Regions from separate parts of the Rhizobium hidalgonense genome, predicted to be linked through region 3. Evidence: riboswitches for the same ligand, from Rfam matches in the RefSeq annotation. Region 3 holds a riboswitch; each other region holds the start of a gene.

Region 1 (7,543 bases), on a different replicon from region 3:
ACCCGCCAGAATTTTCGGGCAATAATCTCCTGGTTGAGGAGTAGCGCCAGGCCGAAGGCAATCGCATATTCGATTGCGATGGCCAGGCAATAAAGGACCATGTTCAGCAGCGCATTGGCGTAGAACGGATCGGCGATCATCCGGCGCACATTGTCGAGCCCGTTGAAGCGCCGCCCGGTCGACGAGGCGAGGTTCCAATCGGAAAAGCCGATCCACAGCGCAAAGAGCAGCGGGAACACCACCATCGACACGACGAAAAGCGCGGCGGGCAGAATAAAAAGCGCCTTCTTGCCTGCCTCGCCGTGGATGACGACGCGCGTGACGCAAAGAACGGCGGCCCAGAGAAAATAGGCATAAAGCACCGGCCGCCAGTTCGCGAAGCCCCAACCGGTCCAGCCTAGCTCATGGGCACCCTGCAGTGCGAAGGACGTTATGAACCATATGGCGCTCAGCCACAGGGCCGCGCGGCCCCAGAAACGACGGCTCGCGGAAATGGAGCCGGCTTCGACCGTGTGAAGCAGGTCGCCTTCAACTGTCGACATGATTTTCCTCGCCCGGACAGAATGAGCGCCGGCGAACCGCTTCCGGTCCGCCGGCCTATTGGTGTCGAACGGTCAGAGCCCGAGGCTCGACCGATAGAGTTTCAGCTGGCTGTCGCGGCCGATCTGGTCGGTGATCTTTTCCCAGGCGGCCGCAATCGCATCCGCGGTCTCCTGCGCCGACTTGTATTGCCCGGCAAAACCCTTTGCCAATTCGTCTTCGGCGACGGAGTAATATTGGAAGATACCGGGAATGCGCGGTTCGATGGCGGCGTTCGGGTGGTTGTAGCTGTCCGCATTCGAACCCAGATAGTCCTCGATATAGGCGCGGTCGTAACCTGCCTTTTCCCATTCGTCGTAGTTGAAGTTGGACTGGCGGTAGGGCTGGAACCCGGAGGGATAGGCCGACGTCCACAGCGACAGATCCTTGCCGCCGAGATGGGCGGCGGCGGACCAGGCCGCCTTGCGCTTCTTCTCGTCGCCGGAGACCTGCTTGGTGACATAGATGCCCCAGCCGAGATAGGCCATGTTGGGCGCTTCGTTATACTTGTCTTCCCATTGCCCGGTCTTGCGGTTGTAGACCCGGTTCGAGCCGCGGTTGATACCGAAGCCCACCACATCGCCAACGACCGAGGTGTCCGAGGTGCGCGCGCCGGAGCCGACGTCGCCCCACCACATCAGCATTGCGCCGGTGCCTGCCAGGAACTGCGAGAAGGCCGTGGTGCCGGGATCGGCATTGATCTGATCGGCCGGATAGGCCTTTGCCGCGATCAGATCCAAGACGTCCTGGATCGCCTGGACCCATGCAGGGTTATTGACCAGCGGCTTCATGTTTTCAGGATCGAACAGCCAGGCCGGGTCGCCAGGATATTTGGCATAGGCCGTCGCGCGGTTCTCGATGAAATAGAAGCCGAAACCACCCCAGCCCTTGAGCGGGTCGAGATAGCCGTAGGCCGGCTGACTGGTCAGCGGATCGGTCTTGCCGATCAGCGCCTTGGAGGCGGCGTTGACCTCCTGCCAGGTCTTCGGCGGCTCGGCCATGCCGCTGATCGAGCCTTCGCCGAAATAATCCTTGCGATAGGCGAAGGTGTGGCAGTCGCCGTCGATCGTCACGCGATAGGTCTTGCCGTCCCAGGTGCCGACCGGTGGCTTCAGGTAGCTCACCAGGTCGTCGGCCTCGATCTGCTTTGCAACCCAGTCGGGCATCTCATCCAGAAGCCCTCGCCCGGCCGTATCGCCTTCGAAGGGTGCGCCCATTTCCAGAATGTCGAAATCGACCGTGCCGGTCGCGATCGACTGCTGAAGGCGGGCGTTGTAGTCCGCCTGTGCAAGGTCGATCCAGTTGATCTTGGCGCCGGTATAGGCTTCCCACGGCTTCAGGAAGCCGCGGAACAGGAAGTTGTGCAGGTTCTGATTGTTGAGCCCCATGAAGGTCAGCTCGACACCGGCGAATTCGCCCTGCTTGACGTTGGCCTTGGTTGGGCCGAGGCAGAGCTCGCCGACCTTCTGCCAGTCTGCATCCGTTGGGGAGCCCTTGCCGACGCCGGGAATCTGCAGGATCTGGGCGCGCAGATCATCGGCAGCGAACGCCATGCCGGGAAGTCCGCCCATCGCGCCCGATAGACCAAGCAGTGCCGCGACGCTTGCCGTTCCGCGCAGGACATCGCGGCGGCTTGCCTGACTGCGCATCAATGCATCGTATATTTCAACTTTCATGCTTTCCTCCTCCACGTTTGTGCGCTGCCGCCAGCCGGTCTTTCCGGATTGGCTCCGGTCCGATTTTGGGACTGGTCTCGCGCAGAACTATTTGGTAACAAGAAATGAAACGTTTCATATTCTTGTTGAAAACCGCTCCTCTCGGCCTCGGCAGCGAGAATTAGACGGCAAGCGGGAAATGTCAATAACAAATGAAACGTTTCATGGAGGAGGTCTGACGGTATTTCAGGCAGGGGCCGAGGGCGATTTCGCCGAGCCTGATGCCTTGGAATATTGTCGAGAAAACATTGCTCTTGGGACTGCCCAGGGGTGGCAGGAAGGCGATTGGGAGGCACATGGCTGAAGTCAATGTTTCAGGGGCGCGGAAGGCATATGGCGCCGTAAATATTCTGCATGGCGTCGATATCGACATTCGCGACGGCGAATTTGTGGTGCTGGTCGGCCCATCCGGTTGCGGCAAATCGACGTTGTTGCGCATGGTCGCGGGGCTCGAAAGCATCACCGGCGGCACCATCTCGATCGGCGGAAAGATCGTCAACAATCTGCCGCCGAAGGATCGCGACATCGCGATGGTCTTTCAAAGTTATGCGCTTTATCCACACAAGACCGTTGCCGAAAACATGGTCTTTGCGCTCCGTCTGCAGAAGCAGCCGGCCGATATCATCAAGCAGCGGCTGCAGGCGGCGGCCGAAACGCTTGACCTCGTACCCTATCTCGACCGCTATCCGCGCCAGCTTTCGGGTGGGCAGCGCCAGCGCGTGGCAATGGGACGAGCGATCGTCAGATCGCCGCAAGTCTTCCTGTTCGACGAACCCTTGTCGAACCTCGACGCCAAGCTGCGCGTGCAGATGCGCAAGGAGATCAAGGAACTGCACCAGCGGCTGAGAACCACGACGATCTATGTCACCCATGACCAAGTCGAAGCGATGACCATGGCCGACAAGATCGTCGTGATGCAGGGCGGCAAGGTCGAACAGATCGGCACTCCCCTCGAACTCTACGATCGTCCCCGCAATACATTCGTGGCAGCCTTTATCGGCTCGCCGTCGATGAATCTGCTGAAAGGCCGCTACAAGGCCGACGGTGCGATCTTTGTCACCGAGACCGGCGACGAGATTGCGCTCGGTTTCACCCCGCAGGCGACCGACGGACAGGCCGTGCTGCTCGGCGTGCGGCCCGAACACCTGTCGCTCAGCCAAAGCGGCCTCGACACGACCGTGAACGTCACCGAACCCACCGGCCATGAGACGATGGTCTTCCTGCGCTACGGGTCCGGCGAGCTTGTCGCGGTGCTTTCCGACCGTCACGATTTTGTGCCGGGGCAGGTCGCGACGATTACTGCCCGACCAGGAAAGCTTCATCTATTCGATGGGGAATCGGGTAAGACGTTGCGGCCGGATTGACCGCCCAAAAAACCACTGAGACCCCAATCGCCGCCGGGTGGAAATTCAGGGCGAGGTCAGGTCAATTTTCAGCTCTAAAACCAATTGTTCAAAGTGGAATAGCGGGTGACGGGCCTTGCATTCTTCCGCTCCCCCTCATGACAGGCCAATACAGCCCTAACCGCTACGCGCTCGATTTGGAGTAGAGGCCAAGATTGCCGCCGACGGCGAATCCGCAGCGCTGATAAAATTTCGACAAGGCACCGTCTCGCTGCGAGACCAACCAGACGCTGTTGCATCCTTCGGCCTTTGCTGCTTCAAAAACGGCCGACAGGAGCGCGGTCCCTATTCCCCTACCCTGCGCTTCAGGCAGCACCGAAAGCTCATCAAGATAAATGACCGGACCCGCATGGCGCCGCTGTCGTATACCCAATGCAATCCCCAGCACCTTGCCTCCGTCGATGGCCGCAAGGGCGATGGATCTGGGCGTTTCAAGCACGGTTTTGACATTTTCAACCGCCGCTTCAAGCGACCAATTCTCGTTCCATGGCGGTCCCGAATAGGCACCGACCAGTACAGCGGCGGCGCCATTGAGATGTTCTAGCGCAAGACGTTCAATCCGAAACGACATAAATCCACCTGACGTTGAGTGAAACGACATTTGCCGCAGTTCGACCGGTAACGCAACAGGCCCCGAGACGGAGGTTATAATCGGAACGCGAAGTTGTAAGCTTGACACAATCAGCGACCGCGCTTTACGGTTGTCGGCATTCACCAGGGGGGTCCCGCAAGGGGCTGAGATACTGCTGGACAATACGGCTTTGCCTGTTGTGGCGCAGTGACCCGTTGAACCTGATCCAGTTCATACTGGCGTAGGGACGGTGCAAGCGCTCGAAGGCGTCGGATTCACGCGTGGAATCCATGCCGGCGTCTTTTCATCATTCCGGCTGATTGACTGGGTCTCCAACTGCAATTGGAGCCTCAAAACCATGACCATTGCCGCAAACAATCTCACCCCGACCGTCACCACCGGCCCGCTGCCGGCATCGCAGAAGATCTATATCCCGGGAGATATCCACAGCGATATCCGCGTGCCGATGCGCGAAATCAGCGTCCACCCGACCGCGGGCGAACCGCCTGTCGTCGTCTATGACTCCTCCGGTCCGTACACGATCGAAGGCGCCGACATCCACATCGATCAGGGCCTGCCCCCCCTGCGCCGCGACTGGGTGCTGGCCCGAGGCGATGTCGAACCCTATGACGGCCGCCATGTCCGCCCCGAAGACAACGGCTTCGTCAGCGCCGACCGGTTGACGCCGGAATTCCCAGGGCGGCGCCGGCCGCTGCGGGCCAGGGACGGCAAGGCCGTCACCCAGCTCGCCTATGCGCGGGCCGGCATCATCACACCGGAGATGGAGTTCATCGCCATTCGCGAGAATCTTGGCCGCAGGGCCAGCACCGACGCGCTGGTGCGCGACGGCGAAAGCTTCGGCGCCGATATTCCGGATCATGTGACGCCGGAATTCGTTCGCCGGGAAGTCGCCGCCGGCCGGGCGATCATCCCGGCCAATATCAACCACCCCGAAAGCGAACCGATGATCATCGGCCGGAATTTTCTGGTGAAGATCAACGCCAATATCGGCAACTCCGCGGTCACCTCCTCGATGGCCGAAGAAGTCGAGAAGATGGTCTGGGCGGCCCGCTGGGGCGCCGATACGGTCATGGATCTGTCGACCGGCCGCAACATCCACAATATCCGCGAATGGATCATCCGCAATTCGCCGCTGCCGATCGGCACGGTGCCGCTCTATCAGGCGCTGGAAAAGGTCGGCGGCATTGCCGAGGACCTTACCTGGGAGGTCTATCGCGATACGCTGATCGAACAGGCCGAACAGGGCGTCGACTATTTCACCATCCATGCCGGCGTGCGGCTGCACTACATCCCGCTCACCGTCAATCGCGTGACCGGCATCGTCTCACGCGGCGGTTCGATCATGGCCAAGTGGTGCCTGCATCATCACCGCGAAAGCTTCCTCTATGAGCATTTTGAGGAGATCTGCGACATCTGCCGGGCCTATGACGTCTCCTTCTCGCTCGGCGACGGTCTTCGCCCCGGCTCGATCGCCGATGCCAACGATGCGGCGCAATTTGCCGAACTCGAAACGCTCGGCGAGCTGACGAAGATCGCCTGGGCCAAAGACTGCCAGGTAATGATCGAGGGGCCCGGTCATGTGCCGATGCACAAGATCAAGGAAAATATGGACAAGCAGCTTGCCGTTTGCGGCGAGGCGCCCTTCTACACGCTGGGGCCTCTCACCACCGATATCGCGCCCGGTTATGATCATATTACCTCCGGCATCGGTGCGGCGATGATCGGCTGGTTCGGCACGGCCATGCTCTGCTACGTCACGCCGAAAGAGCATCTTGGACTGCCCGATCGCAAGGATGTGAAGACCGGTGTCATCACCTACAAGATCGCCGCCCATGCGGCCGACCTTGCCAAGGGGCACCCGGCCGCCCGCCTGCGCGACGACGCGCTGTCGCGGGCGCGCTTCGAATTTCGTTGGGAAGACCAGTTCAACCTGTCGCTCGATCCCGAAACCGCCCGCAGCTTCCATGACGAGACCCTGCCGAAAGAAGCGCACAAGGTGGCGCATTTCTGTTCGATGTGCGGCCCGAAATTCTGCTCGATGCGCATATCGCATGACATCCGCGCCGAAGCGCAAAAGGAGGGGCTGGACGCGATGGCGGCGAAATACCGCGAGGGCGGCGATCTCTATATGCCGATCGATACCCACACGCAGGGCGCAGACTGAAATGCGTGTTCTTGTTAGAGGGGCCGGCGTCGCCGGCCTCACCGTCGCCCGCGAACTGCATGCCCGCGGTGCTGATGTCACGGTCTTCGACCCGCAGCCGAACTTCGCTCATGCGGCTTCCTGGCTCGCCGGCGGCATGCTGGCGCCCTGGTGCGAGCGGGAAAGTGCCGATGAGGCCGTGCTGACACGCGGCCTCGATGCCGCCGATCGATGGGAAGCGATCCTGCCCGGCAACGTCGTCCGCAATGGCACGCTCGTCGTCGCCTCGACGCGCGACCACGGCGAACTGAAGCGGTTTGCAAGCCGCACGACCGGTTATCAATGGGTTGAAGAGCAGGATATTGCGACACTCGAACCCATGCTCGCCGGCCGTTTCAGGCACGGCCTGTTCTTCCCACGCGAAGCGCATCTGGACCCTCGTGAGGCGCTGCGCAGCTTGAAAGAGCAACTGTCGGCAAACGGCGTCGTCTTTACCGACACGGCTGTGAGCGACGGCGATTTCTCCGATATCATCGACTGTACCGGTGCTGCCCGCATCGGGCAAAGCCGCGACCTGCGCGGCGTGCGGGGTGAAATGCTCTACCTCCATACCGAAGAAGTGACCCTCGCGCGGCCCGTCCGCCTGCTGCATCCACGCTTTCCCGTCTATATCGTTCCCCGCGGCAACGGGTTTTTCATGATTGGTGCGACGATGCTTGAGACCGACTCCGACGGACCAATCACGGCACGCTCGCTGATGGAACTGCTGAACACGGCCTATGCATTGCATCCGGCCTTCGGCGACGCCGCCGTCGTCGAAACCGGCGCCGGCATCCGCCCTGCCCTGCCCGACAATCTTCCGCGCGTTGCGCGCGAGGGAAAGGTCGTCATCTTTAACGGCCTTTATCGCCACGGTTTTCTGCTGGCGCCGGCCATGGCGGCCGAGGCCGCCGATCTCGTTTTTTCCAAAGAACCGAAGCAAAGGAACGTCCGATGCAGCTGATCATCAACGGCGAAGCCCAGACAATCGCCGCCACCACGCTTTCGCAGCTTCTGACCGCACTCGGTTACGAAGGCGACTGGCTGGCGACCGCCGTCAACGGCGAACTGG
Region 2 (7,543 bases), on a different replicon from region 3:
GAGACGACGACGTCGAACCGGCTGCCGCGCCGCCAGGCGGCGACGATGCCGAGGAAGGTGCCGAGCGTGAAGCTGACGATCGTCGCGGTTCCCATCAGGGCGACGGTCCAGACGAGGGCATGGCCGAGAACCGAGGCGACCGGCAGCGGGAAATACTTGATCGAGCGGCCAAGATCGCCGGTGAAGATACTGCCGAGATAGGTGAAGTATTGCTGCCAGAGCGGGCCATCGACGAAACCGAAAGTGAGCTTCAGCGCCTGCAGGCTTTCCGGCGGCAATTCGGTGCCGGCGCTCGAGAACATGATCTGCACCGGATCGCCCGGCATCAGGCGGGGCAGGAAGAAATTGATCGTCGCTGCCGCGATGAAGGCTGCCATGTAGAAGACCAGGCGGCGAAGCAGGAAAGCCATGGGGACTCCGTCGTAACGGGAGCGGCGCTGGCACCGCCCCCGGTATCAAAATGCTTTACTTGACCGGCTCGAGAGCCAGCAGGTTCAAGAGGCGTGCCGGATTGGTCCGCGAGATCGACGGATTGACGAAGGGGTTTTCCTTGGTCGACCAGCCGGTGAAGCGCTTGGTGTTGTACTGATACCAATTCGGATTGTTGAACACCGGCATCATCGGCATGTTTTCGGCGACGATGCGCTGTGCCTTGTTCATCGCATCCTTCTGCTTGGCAAGATCCGCGGTCTGGGTGAACTCGGTGACAAGCTTCTCGACATCAGGATTGAACCAGCGCTGCGCGGTGAAGCGGGTCTTGCCCTTGTCCGAAGCGCTGAAGGCGCGCTTATAGGGGTAATAGGGCGAGGCCGAGGCCGGCAGGCTGTTGATCGCCGCATCGAAGGTGCCGTTGATGAGGTTGCCGGTCCAGACGGCTTCTTCAGGCGTTTCGATCTTGGCGTCGATGCCAACCGCCTGCATGCCTTCGACGGCAAGATTGACGGTATCGATCCAGTCGGTCCAGGCGCTCGGAACGATGATCGAGAAGGAGATCTTGCTGCCGTCGGGATTATCGCGGAACCCGTCGCCATCCTTGTCCTTATAGCCGGCCTCGTCGAGCAGAGTCTTGGCGGCATCGGCGTCGTAGGTTGCGAACTTGCCGAAGTCGGCCTTAACAGATGGGTCGGCCCAGCTCTTGTAAAGCTCGCCCATCAGGCCGGGGTCTTCGTTCAGCGTTGGATAGCCGTAGCCGGCGACGTCGATCATCGTCTTGCGGTCGAGCGCCATTGAGACGGCGCGGCGGAACTTCAGGTCGTTGAAGGCCTTCTTGTTGTTCTCGTTCGCTGTTTCCAGGTTGAACAGGAAGGCGACCATGCTGCTTGGCGAATACCAATAGTGGAAATGCGCCGGGTCCTTGGAGACATAGACATTGTCGATATCGGGAATGAAGGAGACGCCCCAGTCGAGCGTGCCGTCGGCCGTTGCCGTCAGCATCTGGTTGTTGTCGGCAAGCTGCGGAAAGCGCATGCAGTCGACCTTCAGGTGCTCATTATCCCAGTAGTTCGGGTTGCGGCACTGATCGTAGGTCTGGCCGGTGAAGCGCGGCACCTCCGTCAGCGGTCCGCTGCCGACCGGGTTCTCGTTGGCGAAAGTGACGGGATCGGCGACGTCCTTCCAGGCATGTTCCGGTACGATCGGCAGTTGCGAGATCTGCTCGGCGGCGAGCGAGCTCGGATTGGCGAGCGTGAAGCGCACCGTCTGGCCGTCGACGGCCTTGACGTCGGTGATGAAGCTCCAGATGCTGACGAAGTCGAGCGCCGGGAACTTCTTCAGGTAATCATAGGTGAACTTGACGTCGGCTGCCGTCAGCGGCTTGCCGTCGGACCATTTCAGGTTCGGCCGCAGCTTGAAATCGATGCTCTTCAGGTCGTCGGAGAGCTTGAAGCTTTCCGCCAGGCGATAGACCGGCTTGTTGCTGTCGAAGCGGTTGAAAATAACAAGCGGCTCGTAGATGAAGTCGAGCGTCGACTGGCGCGCCGAGGTCTGGTTGAACGGGTTGAAGTTGCGGACCCAGGTGGTCGCCGGTTCGATATTCGCGGTCAGGACCGTCTGCGCCAGGGCAGATCCCGAAAACAGCGTCAGGGCTGCGGCGGCAAGAAGATATTTTTTCATGTTCTATTCCCCTTTTCTTATGCGGTGAAAAATAATCTGCCGGTCAGGAGACCGGCGCGCTTGCAAACATGCTTTCGACCTCGGCGTGGGCGGTGTGGATGTCGATCTTGAGATTACCGAGGCGGGCTTTACCGGCGGCGATGCGCTTCAGCGCGGCTTCTGTCAGCGGCCGGGCGGCCTTGGCGGCGGCTTCGCTTTCGGGGATGTCGCCGTGGCTGTGGAGGGCGATATCGAAGCCGGCGTCGAGCACCTGTCTGACGCGTTCCGGCAGCGTGCCCTGCAGCGATTCCATGAAGATGCAGTCGGAGATCAGCACGCCCTCATAACCCATGTCGTTGCGGATCACGTTGTACATGACAGGCGAGATCGACGCCGGCAGTTCCGCGTCATAGGCCGAGTAGACGACGTGGGCGACCATCGCCCAGGGCGTGTCCTTCAGCGCGACAAAGGGCTTGAAATCGGTGGCGGTGAGCGTCTCGCGGCTGGCATCGACGACCGGCCGCTCCTTATGGGAGTCGAGTGTCGCGCGGCCATGGCCGGGAATGTGTTTCATCACGGGCATGTTGCCGGTCTCGAGCAGGCCGTCGACCACCTCGCGGCCGAGGGCAGCGATGAAATCGGGATCAGGGCCGAAAGAGCGGGCGCCGATGACCGCGCTCGTCGTCTCGAAGACGAGGTCGAGAACGGGCGAGCAGCCACTGGAAAGGCCGAGTTCCGTCATCATCGCGCCCATGGCCTGGGAGGAAAGGCGCAGTGCCTTTTTGCCGAGATCGAAATCGCGGCGGGCAAGTTCGGCAAACTGGCCGAAGCTGCGGAAGAGCGGCCAGGGGCCGGCGTCGAGATGCTGGACGCGGCCGCCCTCCTGGTCGGTGAAGACGGGCGCGTCGTCGCGGCCGACGGCCTCGCGGAAACGTTCGATCAGCCGCTTCGTCTGCTCCGGCTCGCGCTGATTGCGGCGGCCGACGAAGAGGCCGAGCGGATTGGTCTCGCGGAACAGGGCGAATTCATCATCCGAAATGGCAGGGTTCGGCAGGCCGACGAAAAGGGCGAGTGGGGTCGAGGACAATTCTGTAACTCCGGGATCAGATGATCGGCGTGCTTCGCAGCATGCCTTCGTAGATGCCCCTGTCGGGGGCAGGGATGGTGATTGCGCCTGCGGTCTTGGCGTAAAAATCGACCGGGCCGGCATCACCGATGAATGCATAGGCATGGCCGAGCGCCTTCATCGTCTGCAGGCAGGCGGAAAACAGCGCGAGCCCGATACCCCTGCCGCGCATTTCGGGATCGACGCCGGTTGGGCCGAAGAAACCCCGTGCGGTGGTGTCGTAGCAGGCAAAACCAAGCAGCCTGCCGCCTTCGACTGATATCAGGCAGGCAACGGGCTGACGGGAGAAGGCGACGGTGACCTCGCTTGCCCAATTCTGGCTGAAGCGTTCGCGCACCCAGCCGGTGACGAGATGCAGTTCCGGGGGGAGGGCTGGGCGGACAGAGATGCCGGCATCAGCGGCTTTCTGTTTCAGGTCGGCGAGTTCCGTGGAATATAGGCTCACAAGCAGGTCTGGCACCTGTCATCCCTCCTTTTATTCCGTTATTGCGGAATGTATACCCTTTTAATGAGATAGACTTGGCTATCTCGCCGGGCTTGTCAACAGGGATTTTTTGAATGGGGCTGCTGGGCCGATAGGGGAACGCAAAACGGCCCGGGGAGGCCGGGCCGTTCTTGAGCGCAGTCATGATATTTGTGAAGCTGTTAAGAAGGTCGGCTCACTCGCTGTCTTTCCAAAGCGCATGAAAATGCTGCACCGGGCCATGGCCGGAGCCGACGGTGAGGGTTCCGGCGGCGGCGACCGCGGCGGCGAGGTAATCCTTGGCGATGGCGACGGCCTCCTGCACCGGGGCGCCCTTGGCGAGTTCGGCGGCCAGCGCGCTCGACAGAGTGCAGCCGGTGCCATGGGTGTTCTTGGTCGGCACGCGCAAAGCTTCGAACCAGTGCAGACCGCCGGCGGTGGCCAGCACGTCGGGACTCTCGTCGCTGTCGAGATGGCCGCCCTTGACCAGCACCGCGGCGGGGCCGAGCGCACGCAGTTGCTCGGCCTGCGCCGCCATCTCGGCGCGGTCGGTTGCGACCGGCTGATGCAGCAGGGCGGCGGCCTCAGGCAGGTTCGGGGTGAGAAGGGTGGCAAGCGGCAGCAGCCGGCGGGTCAGCACGTCGACCGCTTCGGGCGCGAGCAGGGCGGCGCCGCCCTTGGCAATCATCACCGGGTCGATGACGACAGGGATGGCGCGCCGGTCGGCCGGTGCTGCAGCCAGAGAGGCGGAAAGGGCTGCGGCGACGGCCTCGGCGATGCCGGCATTGGCGATCATGCCGATCTTGACGGCATCGACGCGTACATCGGCAAAGACGGCATTGATCTGGTCGGCGACGAATTGCGGCGGCACCAGATGCACCCCGCTGACACCCTGGGTGTTCTGCGCCGTCAGCGCCGTCAGCACCGCCATGCCGTAGACGCCGCGGGCGGAAAAGGCCTTGAGATCGGCCTGGATGCCGGCGCCGCCCGAGGGGTCGGAGCCGGCGATGGAGAGGACGTTGCGGATCATGCGCGGGCCTTTCGGACTTCTGCGGCGATGCGGCGTGTCGCCGCTTCTGGGTCCGGCGTGCCTGCGATCGCTGAGACCACGGCAAGCCCCTTGGCGCCGGCGGCAAAGACTTCGGCCACATGCTCCGCCTTGAGGCCGCCGATCGCCACCGACGGCACCGGCGAGGCAGTCACCAGCCTCGCCAGACCGTCAAAACCGATCGGCTGCTTGTGGTCGGCCTTGGTCGGCGTCGCAAAGACCGGTCCGACGCCGGTATAATCGACCAGGCTGGGATCGACGGCAGCGGCAAGCGCTTCGGTCTCGACCGACAGGCCAAGGATCATCTCGGGGCCGATCATCCCCCGCGCCGTCAACGCATCCATATCCTCCTGGCCGATATGCAACCCGTCGGCACCGATGGCGATTGCCGCCTCGACATCGTCGTTGACGATCAGCAGGGCGCCGGTGCCATCGAGCGCCTGTTTCAAGGCGCGGCCGGTCTCAACCATCGCGGTGGTACCGGCCCGTTTGTCGCGCAACTGCACCATCGTCGCGCCGCCGGCAACGGCAAGGCGGGCGGTCTCGACCATGCCGATCCCGGCACAGAGTTCGGGATCGAGGACGAGATAGAGCGAAAGATCGAAATGCTTCATGCGGCCGATATCCTTGCTCTGGCGTCGAGTGTTTCGGCGTCGAGCGCGTTGAGCGCATCGAGGAAGCGCCAGGCGAAGGAGCCGGGCCCGGCGGCACCGAGCGCTGCCTCCTCGCCGGCGATGGCGAAGGTTGCAAGCGCTGCGACCGTCGCGCCGAACAGATCGTCCGGTGCGGTCGCAGCAAAGGCGCCGACCAGGCAGGTGAGCGAGCAGCCGAGCGCAGTGACCTGCGGCATCAGGGCCGAGCCGCCCGTTATGCGCACTGCCTGCTGACCGTCGGTGACGAAATCGACAGCGCCGGTCACGGCAACCACTGCCTGCTGCCGCTCAGCCAGCCATCGCGCCGAACCTTCGGCCTGCTCGACCGGGTCGCGGCTGTCGACGCCCTGGCCGCGGCTCTCGCCGCCGGCAAGGGCGATGATCTCCGAAGCATTGCCGCGGATGATCGACGGCTTGAGTGCCAGCAGACTGGCGACCGCATCGCGGCGGAACGCCGTGGCATAATGGGCGACCGGATCGAGCACCCAGGGTTTGCCGGCGGAGGTCGCCGCCTTCGCCGCCGCCCGCATGCCGTCGATCCATTGCGTCGACAGCGTGCCGATATTGATGGTCAGCGCATTGGCGATACCGGCGAATTCGCCGGCTTCCTCGGCCGCATGCACCATCGCCGGCGAGGCGCCGGCGGCCAGGAGAACATTGGCGGCGACATTCATCGCGACGTAATTGGTGATGCACTGAACGAGCGGCGGCTTGTCGCGCATCGCCTTCAGCATGGCTCCTGGCGTGGTCCTGGTCTGCATGTGGCCCCTTTCAGGCGGGGGCGGGCACGGGGCAATTCGTGCGGGCAAAACCGCGACCCCGAGCGACTCCCTCCGCCGGCATTATCCGGTTCAGGTTCGAAGGGTGCTTCTCAGCCCGTCTTCCGACGAACGCCCCTGTCTCTCATCACGTTCTTTTTCGCAGAGAACGGGGCGGATGTCATCTCGAAAATGACAGTCCTGCGGCTGCGCCGCGCGTGAAATCGTTCCCTGCAACTCGGCCTTTCACGAGAGAGGAAGGATCAGCATCGCCGATTCGCGGCTAACATGATTTTCCCGAATGTTATCGGCGGATTCCATTCCGAGCAACGCCGGCATTACCGTTTCGCCATTCGGTTGTGCTCTCTTTTTACGAAAGAACAACAATAGCAACCGGTGGTGCAATGAATTTCTAAAATACATCTCTGTATTTGCGCGCAGTATTGGAAATGATCCCAGCGCCTGGGAACGTCTCTTCTTCAAAATGAGTGCGGCTCATCTTCCGCAAAATCCTATGGATTTCCGATAGCGCGGAATTATTCATCCCGTCCGCCTATGCGCCTGATTTTCAATGAGAACGAGCTGATGGCCAGCTTCGCGTAAGTTGCGTGTCGTCTCCTATGCCTCGCCACTCGGTTTCATTCTAATTTTGGAATCGGCGGGCGATGTCGTCGAGAGTGGGGTCTCGGGCAGACTGGACGGAATCTCCCAGAACGCGAAGTAAATACCTAACGCAAACTTTACCGTGCTGACACGTTAAGGTTGACCGAGGTGCGGATTGTAGCGATATGACTGGCCACGTGAATAAAATCTTCCTGAAGTTGCATTTTAAATGAGATACTTTTCGAAAAGCGGCATGAAGCGGGGCCTCCGGACGATCGCCCCGGCTTTGATATATATTGTTTGTGCCAATCCGTCTTTTGCGCAGTCTGCCGTTCCAGCGGATCAAGAACAGGTGCAGGCGCCGGCCCAATCGGCGCCGACAATAAGATCACAGAAATTCGACGACTGGTATTATCGCTGCACCGGTGCTGAAGGCACCGAGGCCTGCGAGGTCGCACAGGTCGCGCAAGTCGCCAAGGACGGCAAGCCGGTCAATATCCTGACGCTGGCGATTTCAGCATTGCCGGCCGGCTCCCAAGGCAAGGCCGACAAGGGCAAGCCGCCGCTGGTGCTGACTGCCCTTCTGCCGCTCAACGTCTTCCTGCCCTCGGGCCTGTCGATCAAGGCGGACGGCAAGCCCGTCGCCAGGCTCGATTACCGAAACTGCAACCAGACCGGATGCTGGGCGCAGTTGGCGCTGGATACCAAGACGGCCGCGGCGCTGAAAAAGGGCGCGAGTGCCGAAGGGCTGGTGCGGCTGATGAACGGCCAGGACGTCAATATCCGTTTCTCGCTGAAAGG
Region 3 (7,543 bases):
CACGACCCTTGACCCGCCCGACCGTCGCCGAGGGGCGGGCTTTCGCCCTCCCCCCTCTGTCCGGGGGAATGTCAGAGGCCATTCCCCCGGAAAGACCGGGGAGGCTTCGCCCGAAAGGGGCTTTCCCTTCGGGAAACGCAAACCCAGCAGACAGACCATGACCGATACCCAAGCCGCAACCGAGACCTTTTTCGTCCCTCTGAACAAGCTGTACGCCGACCCCAAAAATGTCCGCAAGACCTACAGCAAGGAAGGCATTGCGGAAATGGCCGCGACCATCCGCGCCGATGGCTACCGGATTTTGCAAAACATCGTCGTCCGCAAGGGTGACAAGCGAGGACGCTTCTTCGTGACCGCAGGCGGTCGCCGGCTCGCCGCCCTCAACCTTTTGGCCGAGGCCGGTGAAATCGCCAAGGATTACCCCGTCGAATGCAAGGAGCGCAGCGGGGCCGATGCGACCGAAATTAGCCGGATCGAAAACACCAGCCGTGAGGCAATGCACCCGGTTGATGAATACGAGGCGTTCCGCGTCCTGGCCGACGGCGGAAAGCCGGTCGAGGATATCGCCGCTCGCTTCGGCACGACCGAAACCATGGTGCGCAAGCGTCTGGCGCTCGCTCGTGTCTCGCCTGTATTGCTCAACCTTTTCCGCAACGAGGAAATGAGCTTCCACCAGCTTTCCGCATTCACCGTGTCCGACGATCACGTAAAACAAGTGGAGGTCTGGAACGGCCTGCCGTCCTGGAACCGCGATAGCCGGTCGATCAAGTCCGCATTGCAGTCGGAGGCCATGAAAGCCACCGACAAGCGCATCAGGTTCATCGGCGGGATCGACGTCTACGAAACCTCAGGGGGAGCGGTCAAACGCGACCTCTTCGATGAACAAAACAGCGGCTACGCCCTCGATGTCGCCCTTGTCAAAAGGCTTGTGGTGGAGAAGCTTGAAGCAGATGCGGAAAAGCTTCGTGCCGATGGCTGGAAATGGGTGGAATGCGTCAGCGAACTTCCGCAGGAAGCGCATTACATGTCGCGGGTCTATCCCAAGGACGTCCCCATGACCGATGAGCAGCAGGCCGAACTGGACCGGCTAGAGGGAGAATATGCCGAGCTTGCGGAATTGATCGAGGCAGGTGTTGCCGACGACGAGGCCGAACCCCGCGCCGAATCCATTCAGGCCAAAATGGCGGCGCTTGCCGACAGAGGTGAAATCTATGATCTCGAAGACGTCGCCAAGGCCGGTTGCTACGTCCTGATGGACTATCACGGCAAGCTGTCGGTTGAGCGCGGATTGATCCGGCCCGAGGAGCAGGACGAGCCGGCCGAAGGTACGGACGAGAGCAGCGAACCCGTTCGCCCTCGGCCTGAGACGCAGCCTGAACCGTCCTTCTCGCTCTCGGCTGCATTCGCTCAGGAATTGACGGCACAGAAGACCGCCGCCATCCGCGCCGAGCTTGCGCAGAATCCGGACGTCGCCCTTGCCGCCGTAGTTCACGCAATGCTTGCGAGCCTGTTCCATCCTTACGGCAGCACAGACGAAACGTGCCTTGAGGTGAAACTTACGAGCGAAAAGCTCGAAACCAGCATCAAGAACCCGGCAGCCTGCAAGGGCATCGTGACGATGGACGATCTCAGGGAGAATTACGGCCACACCATTCCCGGCAATCCCCACGATCTTTGGGAATGGTGCCTGGAGCAGCCGACCGCAACGCTTCTCGATTTGCTCGCCTATGCCGCCGCAAAGTCGGTCAACGTTCGCCGCTGCGGACCATGGCTCCGGCCCTCGCTTTGCGGCCGAGATTTTCGCGGATGGCGATGAACTCCATTTCCGGCGTGATGATACCGGCGCGCGCATAGGCGAACTGGGTGACGGCCTTGCCGTCCTTTGCGCGCAGCGGCTGGCGTAGCGCGGGGAATTCGGGCGTCAGCCTTTCGCCGCTGGCAAAGCCGTTGTCTTCGGGACGGACATGACGGCCCTGATAGGCCTCGACGTCGCCGCGGGCGAGAACCCAGTCACGTCGCAGTGAGGGCAGCCCTTGTTCGATGCGGATCTCGGTGCCCTCGATCGTATAGGGGCCGGACGAGTCGTAGACGACGACGGGCGGCTCGCCCGATGTCGGATGCAGGCTGATTTCGCGCATCGGCACGCTAATGTCGGGATGGACGTCCCCCCGAATGTAGATCTTCCTGGATGCCGGCAAGGGGCCGGTGGTGACGGATGGGGTGATATTCTTTGCGGCGATATTCATGGTTTGAGGCTCCAAGTTTTCGATTGGAGACCCAGTCCTCAGCCGGAATGATGAAAAGACGCCGGCACGGATTCGACGCGTGAATCCACTGCCTTCGAGCGCTTGCACCGTCCCTACGCCAGTATGAACTGGATCAGGTTCAACGGGTCACTGCGCGCGATAGCAGTATCTCAGCCCCTTGCCGGGACCCCCCTGGTGAATGCGAAAAAGGGTAGAGGCTTGCCGAAGGAGCTGTCAAGCGACAACTGCAATGGCTTGGGGATGCAGGTTGACCTTGCCCCGTTGAAATAATCCATTTTGAAGTAAGCTCTGGCCCATTTGAGAGGACCAGAGGATGAAGCGCAATCGTTTCACAGACGAACAGATCATCGGCATATTGAAGGAGCACGAGGCAGGCACGCCGGTCTCGGAGCTTTGCCGCAAGCATGGCGTCAGCGATGCTAGCATCTATAAATGGAAGGCCAAGTTCGGCGGCATGGAGGTGTCCGAGGCCAAGCGGCTGAAGACGCTTGAGGACGAGAACACGAAGCTGAAGCGGCTCCTGGCGGATGCGATGCTCGACAATGCTGCCTTGAAAGACCTTTTGGGAAAGAAGTGGTGACGCCCGCGGCCAAGCGGAAAGCTGTCGCGCATCTGATGAGCCATCATGAGATGAGCGAACGGCGGGCGTGTAAAGCCATTGGTTTTTGCCGAATGACGGCCCGTTACGAGAACAGGCGCGACAATGATCATGAGCTTCGCGAGCGAATGAAGGCGTTGGCGCATGAACGTCGCCGCTTCGGATATCGACGCATTCATGTGCTGCTCCGGCGGGAGGGTCACCTCGTGAACCACAAGAGGCTCTTCCGGCTCTATCGGGAGGAGAAACTGACAGTGCGCAAGCGCGGCGGTCGCAAGCGAGCGATAGGCACGCGAGCGCCGATGCTGGTGCCGATGGTGGCCAATGATCGTTGGTCGCTAGACTTCGTGTCGGATCAGTTCACCGATGGGCGCAGGTTGCGGATTCTGACCGTCGTCGATGATTGCACGAGGGAGTGCCTGGCGCTCGTCGCCGATACATCGCTTTCCGGTCTTCGCGTCGCACGGGAGCTTGACCGGATTATCGAGGAGCGCGGCAAGCCGAGGATGATCGTCAGCGACAACGGCAGCGAGTTCACCAGCAACGCGATCCTGCAATGGGCGGACCGGACCAAGGTTGACTGGCATTACATCGCGCCTGGAAAACCGATCCAGAACGCTTTTATCGAAAGCTTCAACGGGCGGCTGCGAGACGAGTTCTTGAATGAAACTCTGTTCTCGTCGCTTGCTCACGCCCGGTCTGCGCTTTCAAACTGGCGTAGCGATTACAACGATCAACGCCCGCATTCAGGCCTTGGCTGGCTGACACCGGCCGAATTCGCTCAGACACTCAACCCGCGACGTGATGCGGTGCTGCGCAGCCGAAATGGCTCCGCACCGCAACCCGCCGCTACCGAACCAACAACAGCAACCAAAAACCGCTGGAGCGAACTCAAGACTGGATAAAACTTGGGGGCAAGGTCAAGGTGACACTCAGGCTATCGTGCGTGGAGCCCGCGATCAAACGACGGACAAGGGCAATCGTCCGGCCGGCACGCTTCCACAAGACAAGCGCACTTATCGCATGCCGTGGCAATCGATTTATTCCGAGTAGTTCGCCAATTGTACCGAGATACCGAAGCGCTATTGAGAAAGCAGGCGCGGAACTGGAAAGTCTAGTACTTTGTCCGTGTAGCTTTCGACCAAGGTGCTAAACGGCGTGCCGTCTCGAAGCTTCAGTACGGCGCGATGTTCGAGCAGGAACGGCGGCAGGCTAAGGGAACTTGTTTCATGCGCTATTAAGCCGTCCATGTCCCAGCCTTCGGATAGAGGGGACCAGAGCAACTTGGCAGACAGGTTTGTGCGAGTGAAATTGAGAGCCTGAACGGCTCTGCCAAACGCGATATCGCTGGTATTCAACACCTGATTCATCTCAGCAGTTAATTTCGCAGGTACATACCAGTTGTCGGCTTCGGACAAGACGCGGTCTCCGCAGACCAGGCGCACGCGGCGATAAGCGATAAGCTCACCGGGGCCGACGGTCAGAAGTTCACGGATGTGCTCATCGGCCGGTTTGCCTTGCCCGCCCACACGCTGAGCTACGATCTTGGACCCTTCCGGTGCGAGCTTATGCGCGGCGCACCAGCGGTCAAGGGTCAACGTAGCACTGGCGTTACTCAGGAGATTGGCATTCAAGGTCTGGAGGACCGCAAGCGCTCCCACTCGAGATGCCGGCGTGTTCAGCCACTGAGACCCTATAGACGGTTCTTGCGCGATTGCGATCTGGGTGCCCAGCACGATGGCGGCCGCTGCAAGTGCGGCTATGCGAATGCATTTCGCAGAACATAATGACATGGAGAATGAAATCCTTTCTGCAGTATAATTGGGCGAACCTTGCGGGTCAAATTTCCTTGATTTTTGCTGGTGAGCGAGCATTGTCAGCGTATATGATAACGGCAGCAGGATTTGAACTGCGGCTTGCGTGCACCGTATAACGGTCAGGTTCCCGAAGACATTCTTACCATCTTTCGATGTTCCTGCCGTGCTGGTTCGCACCTGTTGAAATCTGTGTGCCCGAGCCGTCCTTTGCTTGCGTCGCATCCATGTTTTCCATGATATCCTCCATCCCCTCGCCGACCTGTTGCTCGAGTTTGCAAGCGTCGGCGACTGAGCCGGTGCTTCCATTCTGGAATATGGAAACCCGAGAGACGTGGATTCCAAATGAGGAACGTGGCGGCCGGTCCGAATTCTCCCAACTCTATACTCGTAACTCTCACTTAAAGGTTCAGCGCCCTTGTCGTCGCCCTCGCTCGTTGCGAGATGTTCATATAGCTGGATCGGATAAAATAGCTCGCAACCGAAAGCAAAATCCAGGAGCCATTGTTGGAAAAAGGTCTTCTTCGTCGACCCAGAGCCCTCCTGCCGGTCGAGTGACAATTGCAGACCAGGCAGCGACACGCCGTCGATGGTTGCCAACCGCAGATGCGAGTAGCCAAGGCGCTTGTCTGATTGGTTTTTTTGACCCATGTCATCGTGCTCCTTGTGCAAGCCTCCCGACGATGATGTCGCCGGCTGTGGTGCACTATCGTACCTCCCAACCAGGACAGTTCATGAAAACCATCAGCAACGCAACAGATGAGCCCGATATATTTTATAGTATATCTTTCATAGCTCGGAACAGAGGTACATATTAGCCCAACAATTCGTAAGTTATATAATATAACGTTGCACACATAGGTACACATATTGACTTCATGGCTTTGGGGCCTGGGTGAAATGGCAGCTCTCGAACCGCTAAGGAAAACTCTTGCTGGTCGAAACGTTGGGCGATACAAGGCCATCATCGGGCGGCGCCTGCGGGCCAGGTCAGCAGACCGAAGTCGCCATTGGTTGAGCCGTTCTACCGCATGCTTGACTGGGCACGCCCGAAAGCCGTCTGCCGCAATCCAGCCACGGCGTGATCAGACGTTTCAAAGACCGGCAAGGATTTTGACCAAGTCATCGTCGTCGGGCGCGCCGATGCTACGCAGGCCCGCGATCTCGACGTTACCATTTTCCAGGATTCCGCCCGCCAGGGCAAGGCTCGCTCGATACCGCACTCAAGCCTGCCAATGGGCGAAAAAGTCGAAAAGAAGATCTGCGTTCCCTTTCAGCTCGTCAAGTTTGCGAACGTCAAGGACTTCGTCTTCAAGAGGTGAGGCGGGAATGCCACACAATGCTGGGTTTGCTCTCGAATTCTCTCTCTGGGCGCTCGAAGTTCGACAAAACCAGTAAGGTGCCAAGACGATGAAGGGGCCTTGAGCTCAGGCCGCGCTTGATCTCGACGCGCCGTTCTCCGGCGATCTCTTCGAGACGACGGCCGATCAACAGAGCCCGAGAGATTTCTCATACCCTCTGGCCAAACCTGCGCGCCATGAGCGTTTCGCGCCGAGGCAATCCTCGAATGTTTGTCCATTGCTCTCCGCGTCGGAATGATCGGTGCATCACTCCCCATGAGCTTCCCACCGCGCGAACGCTCGTGCAAGATAGGAAGCTGTTTGTCGGCCGTCGCGAGTTTGCGCCGCAGTTGGGAGCGGGTCACCTCTCGTCGGCTGCCATGCAAGGGTTGTCCGTCCTTCATCGCGTCAGACCTATACTCCGTCGCACAAACTGATAGAAAGAGCGCCCGCGGATTTCGAAGAAACTGTCCGTTGCTGGACGCGGTCGGCAGTGGTGGAACTAAAAAACGGATGCACGTTTTCCGGCCGCCAAAAGGAGCCTTAAACGACATGAACATGGTCTCGAATGTTACGAAATCCCAAGTTGCCCCGTCCGTTGGTGCTCTGCTTGGAGAAGCTCGCCTGGCTCGCGGCTATTCGCTGGATGACGTTGCAGAAACTACTGGTCTGACTGTGGCAGAGGTGGCAGCTCTGGAGAATGACGCGGATTTCGACGCGTCGAGGATCCGAAGGACGGCATCCGCTCTAGGGATTCTAGGAAAGATATGCGATGCGCCGCGCTGAAATCGTTGAACAGCTTCTTCCAGGACTGCACCTCTTCAAGGAAGATCGGTGCAGCAACTCACGGGTCGCGCTTCAATCGCATGCTGTTCAACTCCGGCGCATTATCAGGGGTAATCAAATACGGCTGGACGTGCTCGTCCAGCCAGCTGGGCCGGATCTTATTGCTGAGCGCCTGAAGTTTAACGTGGAGTCGCAAGTTTGGTATTCACCTGAAGTCCAGCGTGCTCCTGATACGGATCCTTCGCTGTGACGGGGACCCAGCTCATCGCTAGCTAACCACCGTCAATAACGCTAGGCATCGGGCGCCCGTTGTTTTGCAGTCGAGATCAACTTCTTGAAGTGCGCGGCAATGCTACCTTCGCGGCTAGCGTCCTCCGCTTCCCAACCGAACTTCCACGCGTCGTGACGCGCAAGCCAATCCCCAAGGGCACTGGCATCACCAGTAGGCATCCTATGGGCGGCGAGGTATGGGTTTTCGTGAGCCTTCAGGCCGAGCACCCGTGCCCTTGAGCCTACTTCCTGTATATCGATCAGCTCTTCAATTGTCATCCGCGATTCCCCCGCGATGTCGGCGACGGTAGCATCGCGGCCCGCGCATGCAAGCGAATGCATATTAATGGGTTAATTTGGGACAGTTTTCGAGTGCAAGGTCTGTCCGCGACATGCATCCCAGGCTCGTTCATCACCGCGCTCATATCGCTCCACACCCCCCGTCGCAGCTATATGTTCGTCGGACCA
Region 4 (7,543 bases), on a different replicon from region 3:
TCTTGTCCTCGCCTTACAGCGCCGCGCGGTCCTAGAGCGGTTCAAGTTCTCACGGAAGCGCCGAACCGCTCTACCCTTTGTTTTTACGCAATCCCGGACGGAAAACCACGTCGCGCTTTTCCTGGGATTGCTCTAGCGATGCGCAAAGGCGCTGTAACACTTTGAATGCTGCATCATTTTTCTTATACCGATTCCGATTTAAGAAATCATGCAGTGCCCGAGGACTTTGCCGTGGAACGCCGCGGCGGGCAAGGTCGGGGCTGAGCTCAGTCCAGCAGTTCGTTGGTATAAAAGGTCGAAAAGTCCGGCTTGTCCTTGAGTGCGGCGCCATTCGCATCGACCAGAATGCCGTTCTCGACCAGGAAGCCGCCGATCGCATCGGCCTTTGTCGGATCGAGGGTGCCGATCACACCGGCCTCGGACTTCAAAAAGTGTCCTTCGATCAGTGCCGTCTGCGAAGCTTTCACCAATTCGGTATTCATCAGCGCGCCGTTGCTCTCTGATATCAGCAGCGCGCAGGCTTCGTCGGGATGATCGATGGAATAGGCATAACCTTTTCGCGTCGCCTGAATGAAGGCGCGGGCATTGTCCCGATTGGCCGAGAGATAGGTATCGCTGGAAACGATGACCGTGGTCTGCTCGTCTGGAATGCCATAGTCGGAATAGTGGAACCGGGCAATCTTCCTGTTTTCCAATTCGGCAGCAACGCCTTCCCAGGTATAGATCTCCAGGGTGAAGTCGATCGAGCCGTTGTCCAGCGCCTCGTAAGCGGAGGTGCCGAGGGTGACAGTCTTGACCTCGCCTTTGCCGCCATCATTGCGGATCATCGCAGAGACCAACGCGCTTTCCCACGTGCCGCCGAAGCCGCCATAGGTCTTGCCGTCGAGGTCCCTGGGGCTCTTGATGTCGTCGCGTCCGCCCTTGAAGATCAGCCGCGCTGTTTCGGTCTGGACGACGCCGTAGACCATTTTCACGTCGCCGCCGGCGGCGCGCTGCGTGATCGCCTCGATCTCGCTGCTGATACCGAAATCAGCGACACCGTTCGATACCAGCGTTCCGGCGCTGGTATCGGCAAAGGGAAGAATTTCGACATCGAGGCCAGCCGCGGCATAAAAGCCCTTCGCCTTGGCGACATAGATGCCGATATGGTTGGTGTTGGGCGTCCAGTCGAGTGCGATGCGAGCCTTTGCGGGCGCCGACTGGGCGAAGGCAGGCCGGCCGACAAGGCTTGCCGCGATGGCGGCGAAGATCGTCTGGCGACGGGTGAGAAGCAGCATTGTGACCTCCTCAGGTCTCTCGAGCATGGTGCCGAAATGCGTGAGCTGTTTTCGGCATCATGCTCTAACTCTTTAAATTCGAACAGGATTCCGATTTTAGGCCGATCGGCCTAAAATCATCCTGTTCCAGCGGATGAAGCAGGGTTTGCAGGATTTCGGTTTCGATCGCCTGGGCCGCCGGCGAGCCGAGATCGGCAAGGCTTCTCGGGCGGGGCAGGGGAACGCGGAATTCACGGATGATACGCGCCGGGCGGGCCGAAAGCACGTAGATGCGGTCCGAGAGGAACACGGCCTCGCGAACATCATGGGTGATCAGCAGCGCCGTCCAGCGGTGTTCCGTCCACATGCCCTGCAGCCATTCCTGGATCTGCGTGCGCGTCAGCGCGTCGAGCGCGCCGAACGGTTCGTCGAGCAGCAGCATGTCCTGGGTCTGGACGACGGTGCGCAGCAGGGCGGCGCGCTGGCGCATGCCGCCTGACAGTTCGGAGGGATAATGGTGTTCGAAGCCGGCAAGACCGAAGCTTTCGAACAGGGGCGCCACAACATTGCGGGCAGCCCGTCGGCCCATGCCCCGCACCTCGAGGCCAAGTGCCGCATTGTCGATGATCCGGCGCCAGGGCATCAGCGCATCGCGCTGTGGCATGAAGGCGAAGGCATGCGGTGCCTGTTCCAGTGGCGTGCCGTTGAAAAGCAGTGCGCCGGAATCGGGACGAAGTGCCTGCGTCAGCAGTCGCAGCACCGTCGATTTTCCGGAGCCGGACGGGCCGACGATCGAGACGAATTCGCCGTCTGCGACGTTGAGCGAAATATCGCCCAGCACCTGCATGCCGTCGAAGGATTTCGAGATATTGCGCAGTTCAACCATTCTGTCGCTCATCGGCGCCGCTCCCCGGATGGTTGCCAGGGCATCAGCAGGCGCTGGATCAATAGCGTCAGCCCGAACAGGCAGAGGGTGAGCACGGCGCTGACGAGGACGGCGGCGAGCACGAGATCGGGACGGAAATTGTTCTTGGCGTTGAGAATGTAGATGCCGAGGCCGCGGGCGGCGCCGGCATATTCGGCAAATATCGCGCCGACGACGGCATAGGTGATCGAGATCCTCAGGCCGGCGAAGAAATAGGGCAGCGCGGAGGGAAGCCGTGCCAGGCGGAAAATGCGCCAGCGGCTCGCCTTCATCGAATGCAGCAATTCGGCGATGTCGCGGTCGGTCGATTCATAGCCCTGCAGCAGGGCGACGAGCAGCGGGAAGAAGGTAACGAGCGCCACCAGCAGAATCTTCGGTAGGAGGCCGAAACCGAACCAGAGGACGACGAGCGGTGCGATCGCCACTAGCGGCAGGGTCTGGCTGGCGATGAAGATCGGCAGCAATGCCCGGCGCATGAAGGGCATGAAATCCATCAGGATCGATGCGACGAAGGCGAAGGCCAGCGACAGCGCGAAGCCGCCGAGTGTGGCGCCGAGCGTCGGCCAGGTATTTGCGATCAACGCCTCGCGGTTCAGCCAGCCCTGGGTGACGATGCGCGAAGGCGCCGGCAGGATGGACGGTTTGATCCCGGAAAGATCGACATAGAGTTCCCATGCCGCCAAAAAGGCGCAGCCTGCGAGCAAGGCGGGTATGCCCCGGGTGAGAGCGGCGCCGAGCGCGGCGAGGCGGGAAGGTTGCGACGGTGTCATCAGCGCTCGATTTCAGGATATATGGTCGGTCTCGATGCGCAGCCGGTCGCGATAGGGATCGGGCGCCGTGACGGCATCGCGGATGATGCCGACGAAATTGCCGGACATCGGATAGAGTGACACTTGTGCGCCTGAGACCATCTGAACCTCGCTCCGCTGGCATTACCCAGATCAGCTTTGAAGGGTCCAGAGGTTTGCGCCTCACATCTCAGCCCCGGCGATACGGAGCTCCCCTGTTATTTCGGCGGAAACTATCACCCGGCTTTTCTTCCGGCAACCGCAAAATTGCCAACCGGTCCGCGTGGTCGGAAGGGACCCAATGTCAGGGAAACACCCGAGCGGGATCCCGCTCGGGTGGTCCTCGGCGGTCCCGTACCTGCCGGGAACGGGACGACAGCTTGCTGCCTCAGGCGGCAATATCGGCATAAGGTGCGAGCGCCCGATTGGGCTTTACGATTGCTGGAGCAAGAGATATAAAACCTCAACCAATATTGAGGTCAAGAGGCAATGGATAGGATTCCTGCAACTCCGCTCGGCAAGCTGCTGACGGTCGGCGAGGTGGCGGAACGCAGCGGCATTGCGGTCTCGGCGCTGCATTTTTACGAGACCAGGGGGTTGGTCTCGAGCATTCGCACCCGCGGCAACCAGCGCCGTTATGGGCGTGATGTGCTTCGCCGGCTCGGGATCATCAAGGTGGCGCAGCGGGTTGGCATTCCGCTTGCCGAAATCCAGGCGGCGTTCGAATCTCTGCCGCAGGGGCGCACGCCGACGGCCGCCGATTGGCAGACGCTGTCGGCGCGCTGGAAGGACGATCTCGACGCGCGAATAAGCCGGCTCAGCCTGCTGCGCGACCGCCTGACCGGCTGCATCGGCTGCGGTTGCCTGTCGGTCGATAGCTGTCCGCTGCGCAATCCCGGCGACCGGCTCGGCAAGGAAGGGCCGGGGGCGCGGCTGCTGGAGACCGAAAGCTAAGCAAGGGGTTTAGACGAGCTCCCGCGGAAAGATCGATACGCTCCTTTCTTTCGGCCGGCGCGCTCATATGTTAAGGGCGAGTGCTGCAACCGGCGGCACTGGCCGCTAGAACAGGATGATTTTAGGCCGTGTCGGCCTCAAATCTGAATCCTGTTCCAAATTCTAGAGCCAGAGCATGACGTCGTCCGAAAACCGCTCACACTTTTCGGCGTCATGCTCTAAGAGGACGGCTTCGTGTTTCATCCCAGACTGTTCGAAAATCGCAATGTCGTCGTCACCGGCGCCGGCCGCGGCATCGGCCTCGAAGTCGCTCGGCAGTTCCTGGATTGCGGTGCCAAGGTGATCGTCCATACCGGGCGCAAGCCGGGGCGGGACCTGCCGGATTTCCTGCTGACGGCTGAATCGGAAAGACGGGCGCTGCTGCTGCATGCCGATTTCTCCGCCGCCGGCGGGGCGGCGCAATTTGCCGAAGATGTTCTCGGTTTCTTCGACAGGGTCGATGTGCTCGTCAACAATGCCGGCACCATGCTTGGCCGTTTTCCCGCTGCCACGCTGACCGACGCGGAGTACGAGGCGGTCATACGGTTGAACCAGACGTCGGTGGTGGCGCTGACGCGCGCATTGCTGCCGGCATTGAAGGCGGCCGAGGGTGCTGCCGTCGTCAACACCGTATCGATCTCGGCGCTGACCGGCGGCAGCCCCGGCTCCTCGATCTATTCGGCCTCGAAAGCCTTCGTTGCGACCTATTCCAAGGCGCTTGCCCGCGAGCTTGCCCCGGATGGCATCCGCGTCAACTGCGTCTCGCCGGGAACGATCGAGACGGATTTCCACGAGCGCTATTCCTCCCGAGAAAAGCTGGAGCAAACCCGGAAATCCATCCCCCTGCAGCGGCTCGGCACGGCGGAGGATTGCGCTCCCGCCTATCTGTTCCTGGCGGCTCCCTTACTATCGGGATACATTACCGGCCAGGTGATCGAGATCAATGGCGGACAGCTTATCTGCTGATTTGTTTGGACCTTTTTTGGCATTTCATCGCTATTGACCAATTCGCTTGTGCGAATATGCTATTGTGCTGATTGACTACACTTTCTCCCTTCCGAGATATCGAATGCCGTTGCCTAAACCGGAGCCGGGGATGACCGGCCAGGACTTGCACATACTCGCTGGAAAAGCCCATGAAGCGAGCGATCTGCTGAAGGCTTTGGCGCATCACACCCGCCTTCTGATCCTCTGCATACTGGCGAAACAGGAGCGGACGGTCGGTGAAATCGAAAATATTCTCGGCATACAGCAGGCGATGGTTTCGCAGCAGCTTGCGCGTTTGAGGCTCGAAGGCCTGGTCAATACGCGCCGCCAGGGCAGGCTGGTTTATTACAGTATCGGCAATGTCAGCGTGCTTGCCTTCCTCGAATCACTGTTCGAGCTTTTTCCGATTGTCGAAAGCTATTGAAACCCGCCGCGCAAAAGTGAGCGGCGGTTTTGAGATAACGACACGCGAAAAAACATTTAAAAGTGCGACAAGCGAATCTGAAAGATCGCGACGCGCTTCAGCGACCGCCCTTGCGGAGCACGGCTGCTACGTCGAAGATGAGGCCGGACGCGAAATGTCGCGGGAGACCGGATGATCGACAAGCTGGAATTCTTCATCACCCTCGCCAATGAAAAGCATTTCGGCCGCGCCGCCGAGGAGTGCGGGATCTCGCAACCAACGCTGTCGGCCGCCATCCGGCAGCTCGAAGATCAATTGGGGGTCATGCTGGTGCAGCGCGGCTCGCGGTTCCAGGGGCTGACGCCGGAGGGGCAGCGCGTGCTGGAATGGGCCCGGCGCATCGTCGGCGATGCCCGAACCATGCGCGAGGAAATGCGCGCCGCCCGCCGCGGCCTTTCCGGCCACATTCGCCTTGCCGCCATTCCGACGGCGCTCGCCATGCTTTCGCGCATCACCACGCCCTTTCAGGAACGGCATCCCGGCGTCACCTTTTCGATCGTCTCGCGCAATTCGCTGCAGGTGCTGAGCATGCTGGAAAACCTCGAAATCGATGCCGGCATCACCTATCTCGAAAACGAGCCGCTCGGCCGTGTCACCAGCGTTCCGCTCTATGCCGAGCGCTATCATCTGATCACCGCTGCAGGCAGCCCGCTGTCCGATCGCGACAATGTGACCTGGAAGGAAGTCGGTGATCTTCGGCTTTGTCTATTGACCGCCGACATGCAGAACCGCCGCATCATCAACCGGCATCTGACGGAAGCGGGCGCCACGGTCCATCCGACGCTCGAGTCCAATTCGATGATCGTGCTGTTTTCGCATGTCAGGACCGGACGCTGGGCGAGCATCATGCCGCGCAACGTCGCGAAATCCTTTGGTTTTCCGGTGGAAATCCGGATGATCCCGATCGTCGAGCCGGAGGCGCATCATCTGGTCGGCCTTGTCGCGCCTTATCGCGAGCCCTTCACGCCGCTCGTCTCGGCCTTGCTGCATGAAGCCAGAGTGCTCGTTCGAGATGAAGAACTTTGATAGGAAAAACCTATCAACCGACGTGATAGCGTTATTGATCGCTAGCGGCTTCCCTGAGATGCTGCCCACGGAATAGCACTTGGGCTGGGGAGGCCGCCATTCCGCAACGAGCAAGCCGTCGGGAGGGCTGCCTTATGACCATTCATATCGCCGAAGGCGATATCACAGCGCGCACTCGTGCCATCATCGCCGATCTTCGCTTCCGCGAAGGGCCGCTGCTTCCCATTCTGCACGAAGTTCAGGAAGAATTCGGCTATGTGCCGCCGGAAGCTCTCCCTGTGATTGCCGAAGAATTGAACCTCTCCCGTGCCGAGGTCCATGGCGTGGTGACTTTCTATCACGATTACCGCGACCACCCGCCCGGCCGGCATGTGCTGAAGCTCTGTCGTGCCGAGGCCTGCCAGTCGATGGGCGGCGATGCGGTGGCCGAGCGCGTCAAGGCGCTGCTCGGCATCGACTTTCACCAGACGACGCTCGACGGCAGCGTGACGCTGGAGCCGGTCTACTGTCTCGGGCTCTGCGCCTGCGCTCCGTCGGCGATGCTCGACGGCGAGGTCTATGGCCGGATCGACGAGCAGCTGGCGGCCGAACTCGTTACGGAGGCCCGCCGATGACAGTCAGGATTTATGTTCCGCGCGATGCCGCTGCGCTGGCGCTCGGGGCCGAAAAGGTGGCAAAGGCGATTACCCAGGAGATCGCCGCCCGCGGCCTCGATGCCGAGATCGTGCGCAACGGCTCGCGCGGAATGTTCTGGCTGGAACCGCTGGTCGAAATCGAGGTGGCCGGCAAGCGCATCGGCTACGGACCGGTGAAAGCCAAGGATGTAGCTGCGCTGTTCGAGGCAGGAATGATGAGCGGCGGCGAACACCCACTCTGTCTCGGGGAGGTTGAAGACCTCCCGTTCCTGAAAGAACAGACCCGCCTGACTTTCGCCCGCTGCGGCGTCATCGATCCGCTCTCGCTGGCCGATTACGAAGCGCATGGCGGCCTTGCCGGCCTTCGCCGCGCCGTTTCGATGACATCTGCCGAAGTGGTCAAGGAAGTCACCGATTCCGGCTTGCGAGGCCGCGGCGGTGCGGGCTTCCCCACAGGCATCAAGTGGAAG

The links. Region 3 has a riboswitch for thiamine pyrophosphate ahead of FFM81_RS32505 (phosphomethylpyrimidine synthase ThiC). Riboswitches for the same ligand answer to the same signal wherever they lie in the genome.
Region 1: linked by a shared signal. The riboswitch ahead of thiC (phosphomethylpyrimidine synthase ThiC) and the one ahead of FFM81_RS32505 (phosphomethylpyrimidine synthase ThiC) in region 3 are both predicted to bind thiamine pyrophosphate.
Region 2: linked by a shared signal. The riboswitch ahead of thiM (hydroxyethylthiazole kinase) and the one ahead of FFM81_RS32505 (phosphomethylpyrimidine synthase ThiC) in region 3 are both predicted to bind thiamine pyrophosphate.
Region 4: linked by a shared signal. The riboswitch ahead of FFM81_RS01490 (YkoF family thiamine/hydroxymethylpyrimidine-binding protein) and the one ahead of FFM81_RS32505 (phosphomethylpyrimidine synthase ThiC) in region 3 are both predicted to bind thiamine pyrophosphate.

What each region holds. Positions count from the first base shown of each region.
Region 1 covers NZ_CP054028.1:1,436,368-1,443,910, forward strand. Annotated here, with positions in the region: gene FFM81_RS28055 (carbohydrate ABC transporter permease) at 1-542, opposite strand, end outside; gene FFM81_RS28060 (extracellular solute-binding protein) at 615-2,255, opposite strand; gene FFM81_RS28065 (hypothetical protein) at 2,347-2,598, shown strand; gene FFM81_RS28070 (ABC transporter ATP-binding protein) at 2,591-3,658, shown strand; gene FFM81_RS28075 (GNAT family N-acetyltransferase) at 3,822-4,268, opposite strand; TPP riboswitch at 4,404-4,534, shown strand; gene thiC (phosphomethylpyrimidine synthase ThiC) at 4,627-6,453, shown strand; gene thiO (glycine oxidase ThiO) at 6,455-7,435, shown strand; gene thiS (sulfur carrier protein ThiS) at 7,426-7,543, shown strand, end outside.
Region 2 covers NZ_CP054029.1:92,672-100,214, forward strand. Annotated here, with positions in the region: gene FFM81_RS29300 (ABC transporter permease) at 1-410, opposite strand, end outside; gene FFM81_RS29305 (ABC transporter substrate-binding protein) at 466-2,112, opposite strand; gene FFM81_RS29310 (glycoside hydrolase family 3 N-terminal domain-containing protein) at 2,156-3,178, opposite strand; gene FFM81_RS29315 (GNAT family N-acetyltransferase) at 3,195-3,677, opposite strand; gene thiD (bifunctional hydroxymethylpyrimidine kinase/phosphomethylpyrimidine kinase) at 3,877-4,710, opposite strand; gene thiE (thiamine phosphate synthase) at 4,707-5,342, opposite strand; gene thiM (hydroxyethylthiazole kinase) at 5,339-6,142, opposite strand; TPP riboswitch at 6,193-6,289, opposite strand; gene FFM81_RS29335 (invasion associated locus B family protein) at 6,972-7,543, shown strand, end outside.
Region 3 covers NZ_CP054030.1:268,436-275,978, reverse strand. Annotated here, with positions in the region: gene FFM81_RS32510 (ParB/RepB/Spo0J family partition protein) at 158-1,816, shown strand; partial or broken gene FFM81_RS32505 (phosphomethylpyrimidine synthase ThiC) at 1,752-2,246, opposite strand; TPP riboswitch at 2,339-2,450, opposite strand; one part of gene FFM81_RS32500 (IS3-like element ISRle4 family transposase) at 2,581-2,830, shown strand; one part of gene FFM81_RS32500 (IS3-like element ISRle4 family transposase) at 2,830-3,770, shown strand; gene FFM81_RS32495 (hypothetical protein) at 3,948-4,658, opposite strand; gene FFM81_RS32485 (helix-turn-helix domain-containing protein) at 6,572-6,805, shown strand; gene FFM81_RS32480 (hypothetical protein) at 6,792-7,055, shown strand; gene FFM81_RS32475 (CrpP-related protein) at 7,097-7,354, opposite strand.
Region 4 covers NZ_CP054027.1:315,312-322,854, forward strand. Annotated here, with positions in the region: gene FFM81_RS01470 (acyltransferase family protein) at 1-1, opposite strand, end outside; gene FFM81_RS01475 (ABC transporter substrate-binding protein) at 267-1,277, opposite strand; gene FFM81_RS01480 (ABC transporter ATP-binding protein) at 1,342-2,154, opposite strand; gene FFM81_RS01485 (ABC transporter permease) at 2,151-2,951, opposite strand; partial or broken gene FFM81_RS01490 (YkoF family thiamine/hydroxymethylpyrimidine-binding protein) at 2,967-3,092, opposite strand; TPP riboswitch at 3,083-3,196, opposite strand; gene soxR (redox-sensitive transcriptional activator SoxR) at 3,459-3,923, shown strand; gene FFM81_RS01500 (SDR family NAD(P)-dependent oxidoreductase) at 4,158-4,928, shown strand; gene FFM81_RS01505 (ArsR/SmtB family transcription factor) at 5,032-5,373, shown strand; gene FFM81_RS01510 (LysR family transcriptional regulator) at 5,545-6,438, shown strand; gene FFM81_RS01515 (formate dehydrogenase subunit gamma) at 6,573-7,052, shown strand; gene FFM81_RS01520 (formate dehydrogenase beta subunit) at 7,049-7,543, shown strand, end outside.